2 linked regions of the Luteolibacter yonseiensis genome follow. The protein of the gene in region 2 interacts with the protein of the main gene of each other region in a pairwise test. Links are inferred from orthologs where the notes say so. Each region holds a gene or a part of one and is shown on either strand. Other genes may lie near its edges.

Evidence for each region. Proteins that work in one complex are often made in the same cells at the same time.
Region 1: the proteins of topB (region 2) and recJ interact in binary tests that used the Escherichia coli proteins (3 or more experiments, as listed by UniProt). The link is inferred for Luteolibacter yonseiensis from one-to-one orthologs.

Annotation. Positions count from the first base shown.
Region 1 is NZ_JAENIK010000011.1:247,756-251,150, forward strand. The notes cover bases 503-3,395. They hold recJ (single-stranded-DNA-specific exonuclease RecJ), read right to left. Parts: upstream 2,850-3,395; coding sequence 1,155-2,849; downstream 503-1,154. Other genes in these bases: JIN84_RS10755 (hypothetical protein), read right to left, coding at 503-901; dnaK (molecular chaperone DnaK), read left to right, coding at 3,204-3,395. In the rest of the region: more of JIN84_RS10755, read right to left, coding at 1-502. UniProt on the Escherichia coli protein: Single-stranded-DNA-specific exonuclease.
Region 2 is NZ_JAENIK010000008.1:45,253-49,356, reverse strand. What follows is about bases 562-3,660. They hold topB (DNA topoisomerase III), read right to left. Parts: upstream 3,326-3,660; coding sequence 797-3,325; downstream 562-796. Other genes in these bases: JIN84_RS06490 (YciE/YciF ferroxidase family protein), read right to left, coding at 3,549-3,660; JIN84_RS06500 (tetratricopeptide repeat protein), read right to left, coding at 562-676. In the rest of the region: more of JIN84_RS06500, read right to left, coding at 1-561; more of JIN84_RS06490, read right to left, coding at 3,661-4,061; JIN84_RS06485 (CsbD family protein), read right to left, coding at 4,076-4,104.

The sequences.
Region 1 (3,395 bases), on a different replicon or contig from region 2:
AATCCGGGCGCTGCATGTTTGTCCGTCCAAAGCCTTGGATGCCTTCGGAGGAGAAAGATACGGCTATGCCAGGGATCTGTATTCCTTGCCCGGTGTGCCCGCCCGGAATCTTTATTTGTCCGCATTGATACGTTCCGCATTTGAAGAATTCGATCCGGATCTGGTGATTTCCACCGCGGAAAACCGATACATATCGTCCGCTGTCAAAGATATGCCAAGGAGGGTGGGGACATTTTTCATCGAAAAACTTCCCCTGCCGTACGAAGTCAGGCGCGGCCGTTTCTACCTGGATCCCGTGGGGCACCAGGTGAACGGCTTGATCGCTTCCAGATGGAGCGGAATCATCAAGGGGGAGATCAGGGATGAATATACGGTTGAGGAGCTGGATGCGGCGGGAAAACTGATTGCCGACCTGACCGAGTCCGGCAGGTCGCAAGAAAGCGCCGGCCTGCGGGAATTGTTCAGGACAAGCCTCCCGGATCCGGATCGGGAGACCATCATGGTCGCCTTGCAGCCTGATGAATGGATCTCGTGGGAGGGAGCGCTTTCCTCGCCCCTCAAGCCCATGGATATCCTGTTGCGGTGTTGTGCGAAGTTTCCCGAATTCAATATCATTCCCACGTTCCATGGCGATATGGGAGGAATAAGGGACGACCTGTTGAAACATATCAAAATGATCCACCCAAACGTTGTGGATCTCCCTGCCCATCTTCTCATGGCCTCCACAAGCAAGCTGCTTCCTGTCGTGGACCACGTATATTCCGTTTCTTCCGCCACCGGAATCACCGCTCTCCTCGGTTCTAAAAATCTGATTTGCGACGCCCGCTCCTACCTTTCCCCCGGTTCGGTGACCACCGCCGGATTTCTCGCGGGAGAACGTAAGAATCTGACTGATGCTCAAAAAGTCAATCTGGCGGCGTTCCTGGGAAGATATGGCAAGACGGCTTCAATGCTCAGATCATACAAGGATTACCGGGACCACAGGAAAGGAACACGCATCAAAAACACCGGAAATCCCCAGCCGCGGGAGAGTCTCGGAAGGCGCGGCCGGTGGCACGGCTTGTCCAAATGGTTGTTGAACTTGAGCTCCCGGGGCGGGGGGCGGACGCCTGAATGAAGCGCGGGATTCCAGCACGTCGTGCTTCGCATGACGGTTATTCCGCCGCCCGCACATCCTGGATGATGAGCTGCAGCGTCGTCCGCCCGCGGAACGTGTTCCGGTCGATCGTGAACGCGATGTCCCACGGCGGATCCGGCAACGGATATTCTCCGCCGCCGAAAAAGACCGCGTCCTGCTCGTGGTAGCCCTGGCGGAGCATGAAGCGCAGGTGGTTGTTCTTCATGTGCAGCGGCGGACGGCTCAGTCCGACATCGCGTGAGATGAAAACCGGTTGCGGGTTGCCGTTTCCGAAGGGCTGGAGCAGGTCGTAGCTGGCGAGGAATTCGAGCGACAGCTGGTCGAAGGAGATCTCCGCGTCATACATCAGCTTCGGCTGGCGTTGCTCGGCGCTGGTGTGGTTGAGCACGTATTCGGCGAAGCGGGTGCGGAAGCGGTCCATCTTCTCCTCGGAGATCGAGAGCCCGGCGGCCATCGCATGGCCGCCTCCGGCGAGGAGATCGTCCTCACATGCGCGGATCGCCTCCACCAGCGAGATCCCGTCGATGCTGCGGCCCGAGCCTTTTCCGATGCCGTCCTCGTCGATGGCGATGACGAACGTCGGTTTGTGATACTGCCGCATCAGCCGCGAGGCGACGATGCCGACGACGCCGTGGTGCCACGTGCGCGAGCCGAGCACGATCACCGGATCTTTCGCGGGGTCGAAATTCTGCAACAGCATTTCCACCGCTTCCCGCCGGATCAGGCCTTCGTGGGACTGGCGCTCCTTGTTATAGGCGTCGAGTTTCTGCGCGAGATCGTTGGCGAGGCGGCGGCAATCCGTCGTCAGGGTGGCGAGCGCGTCCTCCGGCACATCCATGCGTCCGGCGGCGTTCAGGCGCGGGCCGATGCGGAAGCCGACGTCCATCGAGGTGGCGTGGCCGTTCATGCCGGTCACTTCCTGGAGCGCGCGCAGGCCGGGATTCAGCGTGCTGGGCAGATGTTTCAGGCCGTGGCGCACCATCAGCCGGTTCTCCCCGATCATCGGCACGATGTCGGAAATGGTGGCGACGGCGACGAGGTCGATCAGTTCCTTCAGGTCCAGATCGATGAAGCGGGTTTTCATCATCGCGTGGCCGAGCTTGAAGACGACGCCCGCCGCGCAGAGGTAGGTGAAGTCGCTGCCGCACTTCGGATTCACCAGAGCACAGCAGTCGGGTCGTCCCGCCGGGTCGGGTTCGTGGTGGTCGACGATGACGACATCGATCCCATCCGCGCGCAATGCGGCCACCTCCTTGATCGAGACCGTCCCGCAATCCACCGTGATCAGCAGATCCGGCTTCGGGCCTTCCTCCATGCAGCGTTCCAGTGCGGCGGTGCTGAGGCCATAGCCTTCCGGGCCCCGACGGGGAATGAAATGGCGGGGAGTGAGTCCGTAGGCGATGAGGATTCTCCGCATGAGGGTGATCGAGGTCACGCCGTCCACGTCGTAGTCGCCGTAAATGCAGACCTTCTGGCCCTTGTCGATCGCTTCGAACACCCGGTCCACGGCGATTTTCATGTCAGGGATGAGGAACGGATCCGCCAAATCCCGCAACCGGGGGCGCAGATAACCTTCCAGATCCACGCCGGCAGGGAGTCCCCGCTGGCGGATCAGGTGCTCGAGGATCGGTGGAAAAGCGGCGGTCGAACCGTTCGCTTGTTTTTGAAACGGTTCTCCGCGTGCGATCCACTTGAACGGCTGCGCTCGCATGAAGTGACGCGCACCTTAAAAGCACTTTCTCACTTCATACAAGACTCAAACGGAATTTACTTGGTAAATATCGAATATGACTGGATTCCATCAATCCGCGATTCCTCGATCCGTGGATCAGGTATAATTATTCCACAGTGCGACAATTCGCGCACCGCGCCAATCTGACGCTGCGTCACTGTGACAAAATGGCGCGAATTTGCATCCAAATTCAGCTTTCTGGCATAATGCTATTTTACCCAACTCTTTTGCTTTCAGGTAGTAAATGTTTTGTGCGACGTGGCGGCACATTCCTTGCGAAAGCGTGGGCATCATAGCTGCCCGTCCGGGCTTAACTTAAAAGAAACCATCATTATGTCCAAAATCCTCGGAATCGACCTCGGAACCACGAACTCATGTATGGCCGTCATGGAAGGCGGCGAATCCACCGTCCTCGAAAACTCCGAGGGCGCGCGTACCACCCCGTCGGTGGTGGCTTTCGCGAAAAATGGCGAACGCCTCGTCGGCCAGGCCGCGAAGCGTCAGGCGGTTACCAATCCGCAAAAC
Region 2 (4,104 bases):
CCGGCGAGACATTATGAGCGGCGCGAACGGCGAGGGATGTCTTGCCCATCCCGCCTGGTCCATCAATGAGCGCACCATAAGTGCGGGTATCGGGATCGAGAGCATCGGCGATTTTTTTCAACTCGTCCTCACGACCGAAGAAGGGTTGAAGAGAAGGGAGATTGTGGGGGATGGATGTTTTTAGTATGGGGGCGGCGGATGTGGATTTTGTATAGTGCTCTTTGGGCTTTCCTTCGTTGAGAGCGAGGCGTTCGAGAATCAGTTTGGCGGTTTGCTCTGGACTTTTGTCATCAAGTTCGATGAATCCGGCTCCACGGAACAAGCCGTCGACTTGAGCGCGAGAGAACCGAGAGAGCAGAACTTCCTCGCGACGTCGTTGTTGTAGGAGATCGTGAATCGCCAGCCACTCCAAACCCGTCCATTCTTTCGTATCGTAGTCTGGGCAGAATACCACGACGATGAGATCAGAATCGCGGTTGTAAAGATTCGGCAGGTAGATGCTTAAGTCATTTCTTGCGAACTCGGCCTCGTGATATTTGTCATAAAGGATCTTCGCCTTGGTGAAGCGGGAAGAGAGTAGGTCCGCAACCTGTTTGACGAAATCCCGTTTCTCTCCGGCAAATGAGAAAGCGATACGAAAGCGCTTGGCATCACCAGGGGAAGGAACTCCAGACATGCCGGAATGAAGCAAGCCGTCTAAAAGATGGCAAGATTACTCATTGGTTAGAGCGATCCGGAGATCGCCTCTCCTTGATGGCGAAGCAGGGCAAATGGGTGGGCCGTAGTCCCACCCTCCTCAAGCCTCCTTCGCCACCTTCTTCGCGGCCACCTTCTTCACGGGCCTTGGCGGGAAATCGAAGCCGATCTTTCCGTCTTTGGGGTCGAAGGTGAGGTGGGCGTCGAACTTGCGTTTGGTGCGGTTCGAGACGAAGCCCTTGAGGACGTCGGTCTTGCCGGTGGAGATGAGCTTGAGGACCTGCTCGGTCGGGATCTCGCACTGGAGGATGGCCTTGCCGATGCGGATGCCGTGGGGGTCCTTCTTGGTGACGATCTCGGGGACGTGGTAGGCCTTGTCCGTGGCGTAGACCTTGTAGCTTTGGCCATCCGCGGTCTTCGCCTCACCGATGAATTGTTCTTCGGTGAGCTCCGGCGGGCCGTCGCGGTCGTCGCCTTCGAAGACGAAGTTGATCTTGAACTTGGCGTCCATTTCCAGCGCCGCGTCGAAGGGTTTGTTGAACTTCGAGCGGAAGCCGGTGAGGGGCCCGACGTGTTTGGTGGTGAAGAGCTGGATGGCCTCTTCCTCGGTGAGGAGGCGGCCGGCGATGTGTTTCTTCGCCTTGAACTTGCACTCCGGCTCGCGGCATTCGTAGGTGGCCTCGGTCTGCTTGAGCGAGGCCGCGCCGCACATGGGGCAGGGGACCTGCAGGTCGGGGAAGACCTCGCTCTTCGCCAGATCCGCTGCGTGGCGGGCCTTGGCGCAGATCTCGTTGGTGTAGGAGATGATCTCCTTCATGAAGTCGCTGCGCTTGAGCAGGCCCTGCTCCATCTGGCGGAGCTTGAACTCCCAGTCGCCGGTGAGCTTCGGTGAGTAGAGTCCCTCGATCTCCATCTCGCGGACGAGGGAGATGAGGCGCATGCCGCTGCCGGAGACGAAGAGGTCGCGGCCTTCGCGGGCGAGGTATTTCTGGGAAATGAGTCCCTCGATGGTGGCCGCGCGGGTGGCCGGAGTGCCGAGGCCGCGCTCGGCCATGGCCTCGCGGAGGGCTTCGTCATCGATCAGCTTGCCAGCCCCTTCCATTGCGGAAAGGAGGGTGGACTCGGTCATGCGGGCGGGTGGCTTGGTTTCCTCGGCGAGGACTTCCACCGGATCCGCATGGGCGGTTTCTCCCTCGCGGACGGGAACGAGCTCGTCCTTGCCCGCGGCGACGCCGGGGCGGCGGCCGTAGACCTCCAGCCAGCCGGGTTTCACCAGCACGCGGCCTTCCGTCTTGAAGCAATCCTGTGCGATGCGGCTGAGGCGCGTCGTCTGCTCGAACTCGGCGGAAGGATAGAAAACGGCGATGAAGCGCTTCACGATCATGTCGTAGAGCTTCTGCTCCGCGTCGCTGAGCTTGGCGAATTTTCCGGTCGGGATGATGGCAAAGTGGTCCGAGACCTTCTTGCTGTCGAAGACACGGCGGGATTTGTGAAGGCGCGGGCCTTTTTCGTCGCTGCCGGAGAGCACGGCTTTCGCGTATTTCGCCACGTCCAGGTCGCTGTTGCCGATGTCCTGCATCGTTTCGCGGACGTTGCCGGTGTAGTCCTCCGGCAGATACCGCGAATCGGTCCGCGGGTAGGTGATCATCTTGTGCTTTTCGTAAAGCGCCTGTGCGAGCTGGAGCGTGCCCTTCGCGGAAAAGGGGGCTTCGCGTTGCAGCGTGGTGAGATCGTAGAGCTGTGGGGAAATCTGGGTCGCCGCCTTCTTTTCTTCCGTCACCTTGGCGGTCTTGCCCTGGCAACGCGCCTGGATGTCCTCGGCGGTCTGGCGGTCCCAGATGCGCTCGGCCTTGGCGAGAGGCTTGGTCTCGTCCTTCTTCCACGCCTCGTCGATCCATTTGCCGAGGTATTCCCCGGAATCGACGCCGAAGGTGCCGTGGACCTCGAAATACGGGGTCGGCTTGAACGCCTGGATCTCCGCCTCGCGCTGGGCGAGGATGGCGAGCGTCGGCGTCTGGACGCGGCCGGCGGCGGTGATGTTGAATCCACCGTGGCGGGAATTGAAACAGGTGAGCGCGCGGGTGGCGTTCAGGCCGACGAGCCAGTCGGACTCGGAGCGGCACTTCGCGGCGTCGGCGAGCGGCTTCATCTGCTCGCCGGTGCGGAGGTTTTTCCATGCCTCGAGGATGGAGTCGCTGGTCATCGACTGCATCCACAGCCGTTTGACGGGCTTGTCGATCTTGCCGATTTCCATGATGTAGCGGAAAATCAGCTCACCCTCGCGGCCGGCGTCGCAGGCATTGACGATGAGATCCACGTCCTTGCGCTTGGCGAGCTTGAGCACCTGCTTGAGGCGGGCCTCGGAATCCGGGATGGGATCCAGCTCGAATTTGTCCGGAATGGCAGGCAAGACGCCGAAATTCCATGGGAGTTTCTTGCCGTTCGGTCCCATCGGCATGCGGAGCTCGACGAGGTGGCCGACGGCGGAAGTGATGACGGCTGAGTCGTTTTCGAAAAAAACATCCCGTCCCGAGCCGTTCTTTTCGAACTTACCGAGGACCTTGGTGAGGACCTTGCTGAGGTCGGTCATGACGCTCGGTTTTTCGGCAATGATGAGTGTTTTTCCCATGGTGAAAATGTGCCGTCCGGCGGCTGTTGGGTGAGGGACTAGGCTGGCACGGGCGGATTTGGCAAGCCGATAGGTTAGCTTTTTTGCAATGGGGGTGGGGAGGGTGGTCCTGTTTTTTGATAACGACGCCCGCCGGAGCATGTGTCTCCAAAAGCAAAAAACGCACCCGCCAGGACAATTTTCCCGGCGGGTGCGTGATGATCGATCGGCCGGTGCCCGGCAATCAGGCGGCGGCCGTCTGATTGACGCCACTGGTGGCGATCTTTGTCAGCAGATGGTCCGCGTTGCCCTCTTCATCAAGGGTTTCGGTGAGCAATTTCACCGCTTCCTGGTACCCGAGGCGCTGGGCGAAGGCCCGTATCGTGCCGTAGCTGGCGATCTCATAGTGCTCCACCTTCTGGGCGGCGGTGATGAGCGCGGCGTCCAGTGCGGTGGAGTCGGCATACTCTTCGGCGAGTTCGTCGGCTTCCTTGAGGAGGCCTTCCATCGCCGGACACTTTTTCGCCCGGGCGGTGAGGCCGAGTCCCTTGAAGATGGCTTCGAGGCGTGCGACGTGGTTCTTGGTTTCCCCGGTGTGGGTGACGAAGGCGGCGGAGAGCTGCTCGTCCTGAGCGGCCTTGGCCATCTTCGGCAGGGCTTTCACCAATTGTTTCTCCGCCCACAGGATGTCACGGAGCTGGTCCACGAGCAGGTCGTGGAGTTCGGTGTCGGAATTCGGAAGTTGGCTGGTCTTCATGGAGGTGGCTCTGGTTAGAGTTTCGAGATGGCATCCCGGATCT